DNA from 2 places in the Kocuria sp. NBRC 114282 genome. Region 2 is predicted to be linked to the other one. Evidence: riboswitches for the same ligand, from Rfam matches in the RefSeq annotation. Region 2 holds a riboswitch; the other holds the start of a gene.

Evidence for each region. A riboswitch is a leader RNA that binds a small molecule or an ion and turns the genes downstream of it on or off. The one in region 2 is predicted to bind thiamine pyrophosphate.
Region 1: it holds a riboswitch for thiamine pyrophosphate, as region 2 does, so the genes downstream of both, QSJ40_RS11385 (MFS transporter) here and QSJ40_RS01635 (ECF transporter S component) in region 2, are expected to answer to the same signal.

The regions. Positions count from the first base shown of each region.
Region 1 covers NZ_BSQO01000008.1:44,947-50,794, forward strand. Annotated here, with positions in the region: gene QSJ40_RS11375 (LLM class flavin-dependent oxidoreductase) at 1-416, shown strand, start outside; gene QSJ40_RS11380 (APC family permease) at 542-2,497, opposite strand; gene QSJ40_RS11385 (MFS transporter) at 2,586-3,902, opposite strand; TPP riboswitch at 3,897-4,004, opposite strand; gene QSJ40_RS11390 (heparan-alpha-glucosaminide N-acetyltransferase domain-containing protein) at 4,106-5,263, shown strand; gene QSJ40_RS11395 (acyl-CoA thioesterase) at 5,285-5,848, opposite strand, start outside.
Region 2 covers NZ_BSQO01000001.1:356,548-362,395, forward strand. Annotated here, with positions in the region: gene QSJ40_RS01615 (Na+/H+ antiporter subunit E) at 1-389, shown strand, start outside; gene QSJ40_RS12755 (MrpF/PhaF family protein) at 386-772, shown strand; gene mnhG (monovalent cation/H(+) antiporter subunit G) at 772-1,161, shown strand; gene QSJ40_RS01630 (DUF4235 domain-containing protein) at 1,269-1,550, shown strand; TPP riboswitch at 1,696-1,800, shown strand; gene QSJ40_RS01635 (ECF transporter S component) at 1,914-2,582, shown strand; gene QSJ40_RS01640 (ATP-binding cassette domain-containing protein) at 2,579-5,020, shown strand; gene QSJ40_RS01645 (nucleoside/nucleotide kinase family protein) at 5,031-5,621, opposite strand; gene QSJ40_RS01650 (low molecular weight protein-tyrosine-phosphatase) at 5,625-5,848, opposite strand, start outside.

The DNA of each region.
Region 1 (5,848 bases), on a different contig from region 2:
CCATCCAGTCCTTCCTCACTCCGTTCACCATGCAGGACGGGGCCAAGCAGTGGACCCGCGAGGAGATCGCCCGCCACTGCGCGATCGGCGGCATGGGCGACGTGGTCGTGGGCTCCCCGCAGACCGTGGCCGATCAGCTCGAGACCTGGATCGACGAGGGCGGGCTGGACGGGATCAACCTGGCCTACCACGTGTCCCCGGGCTCGTTCGAGGACTTCGTGGAGCACGTGGTCCCGGAGCTGCAGAAGCGCGGCCGCTACCGCACGGACTACGACGGGCCCACCCTGCGCGAGAACGTCTACGGCGCCGGGCAGACCAAGGTGCTCGACACCCACCCGGCGGCCAAGTACCGCGGGGCCTACGTGGGCAAGCCGTCCACGGCGGACACCCCGTCGCGGGATCTGTCGCAGGGCTGAGTCGCCGGCTCGGCCGATGAGCAGAGGCCCGTCCGAGGGCCTCTGCCAGCACGCACGCTCGTCGAACCCCACTCGGACGAGGAGATCGCGTCCGTCACGGACGGCCCCATTGCTTGCGCGGAGCCTCAGGTCACGTGCACGAACGGGCGGTCCTGCTTGCGCGGCACCGCCCGGCGCAGGACCTCGTGCACCGCCGTCGCCGTCTGACCGCGGCCGAGGAGCAGGAAGCGCAGGGAGTTGACCAGGGGCGAGCCGTCGGACCACTCGAGGTAGAGGTGCGACGGCCGCCCCGTCCGGTCCCGGACGGCCAGGGCCACGCCGGCCAGGCAGGTGGGCACCGACGAGCCCTCGGCGCGCAGGACGCGGTGGCCGTCGATCTCGTGGGCGCTCACGCGCAGCCGGTCCTCGAAGTCCGATGGATCGCGCAGGGTCACCTCCACGAACAGGACGCCGTCGGCCGAGGGAAGACGATGCCATTCGCGCTCGTCGCGCAGCTTTTCGGCCAGGTCGGGGTCGCTGAGCAGGAGCTGCTGGGCCTGGGCCCCTGCTGCGCCCAGCTGGGTGCGCGGCCGGTGCGCGATCAGCCGCACCGTGCGGCCGCGGCAGCTGCGCAGCCAGTCCTGGGAGGTCTCGTCGAAATCGATGCTGCGGATCCGCAGCTCCGAGGCCCGCCAGACCCGCGAGGCGAACGACGCCGCCAGCAGGGCCGCGATGAACACGAGGGCCACGTGGAGGCCATCGGGGCGGCTGATCATGTTGTCGGCGGTCGTGTAGGCGATCACCACGGTGATCGCCGCGAATCCCACGGCGGCGCGTCGGTGCCCCCGCTTTCCGGCCGACAGGGTCGAGGCGAAGGAGGCCGAGAGCATCAGTACCAGCACCCCGGTCGCGTAGGCCCCGCCCTGCGCATCCACGTCGGCGCGGAAGACCGCCGTGACGACCAGGGCGGCAGCCAGGATCGTGAGCACCAGCGGCCGCGGAGCGCGGGTCCACTCGGGCGCCATGCCGTAGCGCGGCAGGTAGCGCGGGATGAGGTTGAGCAGACCGGCCATCGCCGAGGCGCCCGCGAACCACAGGATCAGCACCGTCGACAGGTCGTAGACCGACCCGAAGGTCTCGCCCAGCAGGCTGTGCGCCAGGTAGGCCAGGGCCCGCCCGTTGGCAGCGCCGCCGGGCTCGAAGTCCCCGGCCGGGATCAGGATCGTGCACACCAGCGACGAGGTCAGCAGGAACCCGGCCATGATCAGCGCAGCGGTCGTGAGCAGTCGTCGGGTGCCCTCCACGCGGCCCCGCAAGCCCCGCGAGGTGCGCACCAGAGGCATCACGGAGACCCCGGTCTCGAAGCCGGACAGGCCCAGCGCCAGCTTGGGGAACACCAGTGCAGCCACGGCGACCGCCGCCCAGGGCGAGGAGTGCTGGCTCAGCGCCGCATGCCACCACTGCGCGAATCCGATCTCCTGCGAGCGGGCGATCTGCCACCAGCCCACCGCCAGCACCACGGCGTTGAGGCTCAGATACACGGGGACCAGGACGACGGCCACGCTGATGGCCTCCGAGAACCCGGCCATGAACACCGCGCCCAGCAGCAGGAGCAGCCCGACGGTCACCCAGAACTGCCAGTGATGCGCCTCGGCTGGCACGTGCGGATTCTCGACGATGTGCACGGCGGCATCGGCCGAGGACAGGGTCATGGTGATGACGAAGTCCGTGATCGCGAAGCCGAGCAGGCACAGGACCAGCACCTTGCCGCTCCAGCGCGGCAGCAGCGTCTCGAGCATCCGGATGGAGCCGGCGCCGTGCGGGGAGGCCACCGCCACCCACCGGTAGACCGGCAGCGCGCCGAAGAGTGTGACGGCCACCAGCACCAGGGTGGCCAGCGGGGAGATCAGCCCGGCGGCCAGGATCGCGATGCCGGGCTGATAGCCCAGGGTGGAGAAGTAGTCCACGCCGGACAGGCACATGACCTTCCACCAGGGATGGGTCTTCTCGTCGCGATCGGGTCGGCGATGCGGGGCGCCGTAGGAGGCGGAGGGGGATCCTGCCAGCAGCCAGGCGGCGGCGCGGGAGGGCGGTGCGATCATGGCGTACATGATGCGCCTGTCCCGCTCAAGGCCCCGCCGCCGAGGGCCTCAGGCGGCTGGCAGTTGCCTGTGAGCCGCGATCTGCCGATCAGTCGGGCAGCGGACCCGACCGATCTGGCTCGGGGCCGAGCAGCCCGCCGAGGGCCACCAGGAGCCCGCCCACCGCGAGCACCGCGGCGATCGCCGCGTGCGGCCCGAGCAGCTGCTGCAGCGGCGGCAGGTAGTAGGGGTAGAGAGCGGGCAGCACGATCGAGATGCTGTAGGCCACCCCGTATCCGCTGGCCCGGATCTCGTCGGGGAAGCGCTCCGTCAGATAGGCGCCCACCGGCCCGTAGCCGGTCACCGTCGTGACCTGCAGCGCGGCTGCCAGCAGCAGCACCGTGCCGATGCCGGCTCCGAGGGCCCCGGACAGCAGCGCCAGGAGGATGACGGGGGAGACCGCTGCGCAGAGCAGCCCGAAGCCCACGAAGAACCGGCGCCGCCCGATCCGACTGGACAGCGCACCCGCCCCGGCCATGGCCAGCGCGGACACGGCCGTCGCGCCCAGCATGACGAGGGAGACGGTCTGCGGCTCGAGCTGCGGCATGCGCGAGAGCTGGGCGGTCAGGGTGGGCACTGCCATGTAGGTGAGCAGCCACAGCCCGGTCATCAGCACGAGGACCTGCCGCAGCGACCGGCGGCTGCTGCCCCTGACGAGCTGCGCCAGCGGGTGCGCCGAACGGGCCGGGCGCCGGCGCTGCGGAGCCTCCTCGACCATGAGGCGGTAGTAGATCAGCATGGCAGCGGCCAGGGCGGCGCCGAGCAGGAACGGCAGCCGCCAGCCCCAGGCGGCGTACTCGCTGTCGTCCAGCAGCAGCAGGAGGAGGAAGGTGACGGCGGCGATGCTGGCGTTGGCCAGCGGCGACATCGCCATGATCATCCCGCTGAGACGACCGCGTGAGCGCGGGCGCGCCCACTCCATGGCCAGCGGGATCGCCGAGGTGTACTCCCCGCCCAGGAAGATCCCGCCCAGGAGGCGCAGCGCCAGCACCGCCAGGAACGTGCCCGCGCCGAGCACCTCGTGCCCGGGGACCAGCGCGATCAGCAGGGTCGTGAGGCAGATGCCGGCGAGGGCGACCTGGGTGATGAGCACCCGGCCCGCGCGGTCGGCGATCGGGCCGAAGATCATGGCCCCGAGCGGGCGGCCCAGCAGGGTGGCCACGAAGATCAGGCCGGCATTGCGCACGATGTCGTGATCGCCGAACAGCTGCGCCGACACCGGAGCCAGGGCGATCACGGGCAGGAAGATGTCGAACTGGTCGACGTAGTTGCCCATGATCCCGCCGCGGATCGCGCGGCGGGTCGGTGCGGGAGGGCGCCCGTCGGAGGATGCGGTCGCGGGGGCGGACAGGGGTGCAGAAGGCATCGAGCTCTCACTTCCTTCGCCGGTATGAACCGGAGCAGGTTCGACGGTCGAAGCCGCGTCAGCTTCCTCTCAGCCCGTGCCCGGGCTCCCGTGTGGGGTCATTCAGCGGTGCAGGTCCCACGACCTGCGCGCCGCACCGTCGATCCTAGCGGTGCGACGGGCTCGCGTGGCCGAGGCCCGAGCATGTGAGGCACAGTGAGGGCGTGCCCCTCATCGCTTCCGAGCCCTCGAGCCCCCCGACGCGCCCGGACCCGGGGGCCCGCATGCTCGGCATCGATCTGGCGCGGGCCGTCGCCCTGCTCGGGATGATGGCCACCCACACGATGGACCTGGTGGATGCGGCCGGTGATCCGCAGCCCGTCGGGCTGATCGCGGGCAAGGCGGCAGCCCTGTTCGCGGTGCTGGCCGGGTTCTCCGTCGAGCTGTCCACGCGGCGCTATGGGTGCTGGCGCGAGGCGGCTGCCTCACTGGCGGTGCGCGGCGTGCTGATCGCGATCCTCGGACTCGTGCTGGGATCGCTGTCGAGCTCGATCGCGGTGGTCCTGGTGAACTACGGGGTGCTGTTCCTGCTCGCCCCGCTGGTCCTGCGTCTTCCGGCCCGATGGCTGGCGGCCACGACCGTGCTCTGGCTGGTCGCCTCCCCGGTGGCCTCCCACCTGATCCGCGACGGGCTCGGCCTCCAGCGCGCCGTCGAAGCGCCCGAGCTCTCCCACCTGGCTCAGCCGGGGGAGCTGGCCCTCGGAGTCCTGCTCACCGGCTACTACCCGGTGCTGCAGTGGATGGGCTACCTCCTCGTGGGGCTGCTCCTGGCCCGGCTCGACTGGCGCAGCGCCGCCACGGCCGCCTGGGCCGGGGCCGTCGGCGCCCTGCTGGCCGCTGCGGCCTGGGTGAGCTCGCAGCTGCTGCTGTCCGCAGGCGGGCACGAGGCCCTCGAGCGCGCCGGCTCCGGTCTGTCGCCGCTGGCCTGGGGCTCGCCGTATGCCGCGCAGACCATCGGCAGCCACGGGAGCACGCCCACGACCACATGGTGGTGGCTGGTCACGGTCGGTCCGCACTCGTCGACGACCTTCGACCTGGTCTTCACCTCGGGCATCGCGGCGGCGGTCATCGCCGTGTGCGTCCTGATCTGCCTGGCGATAGGGGAGCGCACCCGCCTGCTGATGCCCGTGCTCGCGGCCGGCTCCATGCCGCTGAGCATGTACACGCTGCACGTGATCCTGTCCGAGCTCACCGACCTGTACGTGCTGCATGTGCTCCTGCTGCTGGGGCTCGCCGCGCTGTGGCGGGCCGGCGGGGAAGGCCCCGGCCCGCTCGAGAGCTTGGTCTCCGGGACCGTGCGGCTGGTCGTGCCGCGGCGCTGAGCCTCCCGGCGCCGCGTGGCCTCAGGCGGACGTCGTCGACTCGCCGGACTCCTCCAGCAGGTGATTCGGCAGCCGATTGCCCTGGGCGCGGCTGCGGATCTCGAGCAGCGTGCGTGCGTGCTGCCACAGCCGCTTATCCGCCTCGGTCACCGGCTCCCAGGCGGGGACGGGCACGGAGGTGCCCTCCTCGTCGCGGGCCACCATGACTGTCAGGCAATTGGTGGTGACCTCCAGCTCGCGGGACTTCGGATCCCCGGAGCGGACCTCCACGGCGATGTGCATGCCCTTCGTCCCGGTGTAGATCAGGCGGGCGTCGACCTCGACCAGATCCCCGATGTGCAGGGGGCGCATGAAGCGGATGCCGCCGGAGAACACGGCCACGGTGTCCCGGCCGCAGTAGCGGGTCGCACAGAGATATGCGGCCTCGTCGATCCATTCCATGACGATGCCGCCGTGGACCTTGCCGCCCCAGTTCACATCGGTGGGGGCGGCCAGGAAGCGCAGGACCTCGCGCTCGCCGGTGCCCTCCGCGCTGAAGTCCTGGCGGGCGATCTCGGCGGTGATCTCCTCGCGGATCGGGATGCG
Region 2 (5,848 bases):
CCGTGATCGCCCATGGGCCCAGGGCCTCCTCGTCGGTGACCGCCGTGCAGATGCGCTCGCACTCCGATCTGATCATGACCGCGACCGGAAGCACCACGGGACTGATCCCGGGCTCGGTGCTGCTGGAGGTGGATCGTCCGAACGCGATCCTCTACTTCCACGTCCTGGACGTGCACGACGACGAGGACATCGAGCACTTCCGGGAGTCCGTGCGCAACACCGAGGCTGCCTGGATCCGCATGATGGGCTCTCCGGAGGACTACGCCGCGCTGCGGCGCGAGGACGCCCAGAAGGGCCGTGGACTCAGCCCTCGGGCCGTGCTGCGCAGCTGGGCGGGCTACGCCCACAGATCGAAGGCCGAACGACGGGATGAGGAGCAGAGCCGATGAGCACCTTCGTCATGGCCGTGTGCCTCGTGATGCTCGCCGGTGGGGCCGCCGGCGTGCTGTACCGACTGGTGAAGGGACCCTCGCTGCTGGACCGCGTGCTCTCCAGCGACGTCCTGCTCTCCGTGGTGGTCGCCGCGATCGCCCTGGAGATGGTCTGGAGCGATCACTCCGACTACATGATGGTCATCGTGACCGTCTCGCTGCTGGGCTTCATCGGCTCGGTGTCCGTGGCGCGGTTCGTCCAGCCCACGCGGCCCCGGAAGACGGGCCAGACCGATGAGGGCGCCACCAAGGAGCCGGTCGAGGGCGAGCGGGCCGAGCAGGATCACCGGCCCGCCCCGATGCAGAAGCCCGCCCCGTCCGAGAAGGAGGGACACCGCTGATGGATCCCATGGACCTCGTGCTCGACATCGTCGTGGGCGTGCTGCTGCTCGTGGGCTGCCTCATGTCCCTGACGGCCGGCCTCGGCCTGATCCGGCTGCCGGACGTCCTGTCGCGGATGCACGCGGCCACCAAGCCGCAGGTGCTCGGTCTGCTGTGCATGCTGCTGGCCGTGGTGATCCACTCCCGCGAGTGGACGCTGCTGCCGCTGGCCCTGCTGGGCTGGGCCCTGATGCTGCTCACGGCGCCGGTCTCGGCGCACATGGTGGGGCGCTCGAGCTATCGGACCAAGCACGTGCTCGATGAGACGCTGATCGCCGATGACCTGGCCGCAGCCCTGGACGAGGCCGACACCGCCGAGTCGCAGGGCGGCGCGGATCGCCCGTCGTGATCCGCGACGGCTCGCCGAGCGCGCTAGGGTGAGCACCGAACCTCCGGCGCCGGCTGAGGCGCCGGTTCCGCGATCTCCCGAGTGGCTCACTCGGGGTAGGAGATGACATGAACCCCAAGATCATGGGACTCATCGGCACCGGCGCGTCCGTGCTGGGCGTGCAGGCCGCCACCAAGGGCCTCGACGCCACGTGGAAGAAGGTCACCGGCCGCCAGGTCCCGTCCAAGGGCGATGACCCCCGTGAGGACCGCTGGCTCGACATCGTCCTGTTCGCGGTGGTCAGCGGCGTGCTGACCACGGTCGTGCGGACCCTGGTCAACCGCCAGGTCGCCGAGCAGCGCGAGAAGGCCGAGCTCAAGGCCCATGAGAAGGCCAAGGGCCGCGCCTGATCTCGACCAATCCGGGCCGGCCGCTGCGCGCGGCCTGCTGATCGATGGCGAAGGCGCCGGGAGCCGTGTGCTCCCGGCGCCTTCGTCCGTTCCGGGTCCGGCTGAGGGCGACCTGCATCTGCTGCGCGTTTGGCGTAGGATCCCAGGAATACGACAGGGGAGCGCCCGAGGGCGCTGAGAGTGCGGTCCGCCGCAGACCCTCGAACCTGCTCCGGCTAGCACCGGCGAAGGAAGTCGAGCATCTCGGAGGTGCTTCTCGCGCGTTCCTGCGGGCGCCCGCCCACGCAGCATCGCGCGAGAAGCGCTTCTCCCCTCCTGATGACAGGGGCGCCGCGGCGTCCCCGGGCCCCCAGGAGGACCACCATGACGCAGCATCGCAGCACCGGTCAGATGAGCACCGGATCCGGCCTCGATACGCGCTCGGACCGCGACTCCGGAACCGTCGGCTCCCCGCAGCGCAGCGCGCGCTCCCGCCTGCGGTGGCGCGTGCTCGACCTCGTGGTCCTCGCAGTGCTGGCCGCCGCCTGCGGCGTGATCTTCTGGGCCTGGTCCGCTCTGGTCTACCCCCTCTCCCAGGCCGTCACGGTCGGCTATCCGCCGGCGGGCGGCCTGCTGGTCGGCGGATGGCTGATGGCCGGGCCGCTGGCCGCCCTCATCATCCGCCGCCCCGGCGCAGCGCTGGCCTGCGAGCTGCTGGCGGCGTGCTTCGAGGGGCTGCTGGGCACCCACTTCGGCATGACGGTCGTGCTCTCCGGTCTCATCCAGGGCGCGGCGGCGGAGGCCGTCTTCCTGGCCGCTGGGTACCGCCGCTTCGGCCCGGTCGTGGCCGTGGCCTCGGGCGCTGCCGCCGGAGCGCTCGGGACGCTGACCGAGTGCCTGATCTACTACTACGAGTGGCCGATGGCCCACCAGGCGGTCTACGTCGTGCTGGGCACGGTGTCCGGGGCGGTCATCGCCGGTCTTGCCATGTGGGCACTGACGCGCGCTCTGCGCTCCACGGGAGTGCTCTCGGGCCTGGCCTCCGGTCGATGACCGCTCGCACGCACGGAGCCGACAGGGCCGTGCGCGGCGGAGCCGCCGTGCTCGCGCGCGGCTTCGGCTGGCAGCCCGAGGGTCGGAAGACCCCAGCCCTCGAGCAGGTGGACCTCGAGATCCCCGCGGGGCAGCGCGTGCTGCTGCTGGGCGCCAGCGGCTCGGGCAAGTCCACGCTGCTGCACGCCCTGGCGGGCGTGCTCCCGGACACCGAGGACGATGCCCCCTCCGATGCCCCCGGGCCGGGGCCCGACGGCGGTCGCGCAGCGCCCTCAGGAGGCAGCGGCCCGCGCGGCGAACTGCTCGTGGACGGACAGCCCGCAGCCCAGCGCGGCGTCGTCACCGGCCTGCTCCAGCAGGATCCGGAGTCCTCGATCCTGCTGGCCAGGGCCGGCGACGACGTCGCGTTCGGCCCGGAGAACCTGGCCGTGCCCGCCGAGGAGATCTGGGACCAGGCCGATGCCGCCCTACGTGCCGTGGGGCTGGAGATCTCCCGCAGCCGGGACACCTCGGCGCTGTCCGGCGGGCAGCAGCAGCGCCTCGGCCTGGCCGGCATCACCGCCATGCGCCCGCGCCTGCTGCTGCTCGACGAGCCCACGGCCAACCTGGATCCAGAGGGGGTGGCCACCGTCCGCAGGGCGGTCGAGACGGTGGTCGAGGACACCGGGGCCACGCTGATCGTGGTCGAGCACCGCACCGAGGTCTGGGCGGATCTGGTGGAGCGCGTCGTGGTCCTGGGGCCGCGGGGAGTGCTGGCCGACGGGAGCCCCGAGGACGTCCTCGGCGCCCGGGGGGCCCAGCGCGAGCAGCTGCGCCGCGCCGGCATCTGGCTGCCGGGCCAGCGCGCCGCCGCGGCCGCCCCGGCCCCCGCCCCCGGTGAGCTGCTCCTGCGCGCCGACGAGCTTGAGGTCTCGCGCGAGCAGCCCTCGCAGGGCCTGCTCTCCCGCCGCCGTCGCCGCGTGCGCCGCGGGGACGCGGTGCCCGACGGGGCCTGGGCCGGCGCCCCGGCGGCGCAGCCGGTGGACCTGCGCCTGCGCGCCGGCAGCGCGCTCGCGCTGACCGGGCCGAACGGCGCCGGGAAGTCGACGCTGGCCCTGACGCTGGCCGGTCTGCTCGTGCCTAGCGCCGGTACGGTGCGCGCTGCCGGCAGCCTCGCCGGAGGGCTGCCGGACGATCCTTCGGTATGGTCCGGCCCGGAGCTTGTGGAGCGCATCGGCACGGTCTTCCAGGAGCCCGAGCATCAGTTCCTCACCGGCAGCGTGCGCGAGGAGCTCGCCGTGGGCCCGCGCCGGGCCGGGGTCCCCGAGGACGAGATCGCCCGCCGCGTGGACGAGCTGCTCGAGCGGCTGCATCTTTCGGCCCACGCCGAGGCCAATCCCTTCACCCTCTCCGGGGGCCAGAAGCGCCGCCTGTCCGTGGGCACGGTGATGGCTGCAGCACCCCAGATCCTCATCCTGGACGAGCCCACCTTCGGGCAGGACGCAGTGACCTGGGCGGCCGTCGTCGAGCTGCTGGCCGAGCAGGTGCGGCAGGGCCGCTGCGTCGTGGTCGTGACCCATGATGACGACCTGGTCCGCGCCCTGGGAGCCGAGGAGATCGCGGTGCGACCCCGAACCCGGCCGACGGAGGAAGCGCGGCCCACGAGCGCGCCCGCTCGGCAGCGCGGCGCCCTGGCTCGCCGCGACGCCCTGGCCAAGCTCGGGGCGGTCGCGGTGCTGAGCCTGGCGCTGCTGCTCTCGGCGGATCCCGTGACCTCCGGACTGATCCTGGCCGTGGAGCTCGTGGGCCTGGCTGCGATCGGCCAGCGGCCCGGTGCTCTGCTGCTGCGGATCTGGCCCCTGCTGGTGGCCGCCCTGCTCTCGGGCTGGGGCACCGCGGTTCTCTCGGATGCCGGCGGGCACCTGTGGGTGAGTGCCGGGCCCCTGCAGCTGACCTCGGGCTCGATCGCCGCCGGGGCCGCGATCGCGCTGCGTGGGCTGGCCCTGGCCCTGCCGGGCGTCATGCTGCTGCTGAGCACCGACCCGACCGATCTGGCCGACCGGCTTGCCCGGACCATGCGGCTGCCGGTGCGGGTCGTGCTGGCAGCGCTCGTGGGGCTGCGCCTGGTCACGGTCATGATCGATCAGTGGCAGGTGCTCGTGACGGCTCGTCGGGCACGCGGCGTCGGCGGCTCCCGAGCCCCCCTGGCGGCAGTGCGGGAGCTGGGCGGGCGTGCGTTCGGGCTGCTCGTGCAGTCCCTGCGGCGGGCCTCGCGGCTGGCCGTGACCATGGAGGTGCGCGGCTTCGGCGGGGTGGTGGACGCCGGCAGCCGCACCTGGGCTCGACCTCTGCGCTTCGGACGGGCCGATGCCCTGCTGCTGGGGGTCGCGGTCGCAGCGGCGGGGGCGGCGCCGGCGGTCTCCGAGCTGCTGGGGACCCACCGCTTCATCTGGCAGTGAGACCGAGGGCTCAGCCGGTGGGGCCGGGCTGGATGATGGTGGCGGACTCCCACACGGGATCGCGCTGCAGGTAGTCCAGCTCCTGCTGGGCCCAAATGTCCCAGTAGGGCTCGAAGCCGCTGTCGCGGTTCAGGGCGCGCTCCCGGCGCTGGGCCTCCGGCAGCTCGACCCACACGGAGACGTCGAGGACCTCTCGCGCCGGTGCGCTGCAGGCTCCCACACCCTCCAGGACCACGATCTCCGCAGCACGGGTCAGCCGCGGTCCGCCCGGCGAGTCGGCCAGCCAGTCCCACGCCGTCCAGTAGGCGTCCCGGCCGTCGCGCAGCGGGGAGAGGATGGACTCCTCGTACATGGCGATGCCCCGATCCAGGCCGTCCCAGCCCGGGTAGAGGTCCTCGAGGTGGAAGACCACGACATCTCGGGTCACGGACAGCACCTGCGCGAGCTGCCCGGCCAGCGAGGTCTTGCCCGCCCCGGAGCGTCCGTCGATCCCGATGAGGTGGGGCCGGTGGATCGGCTCGGTGAGCTGATGCATGAGGGCGATGCCCGAGGGGTTGCGCTCGGCGATCGCGGGGTCCATGTGCAGCTCGACGTCCTGCATGCCTCAGGCCCCTGCCTGTTCGCGGGCGTGCTCGACGATCCCCGGCAGCGCGTCGACGACCATCTCCCACGTGCTCTCGAAGCCCTCGGCCCCGCCGTACCAGGGGTCCGCCACGCCCTGCTCGGACTCGGGCAGATCGGCGGCCTGCGGGTCGAAGGAGCGGTACAGGCGCACCCGGTCCTGGGCGCCCTCCGGGGCCATGGCGCGCAGGGCCCGAGCGTGCTCAG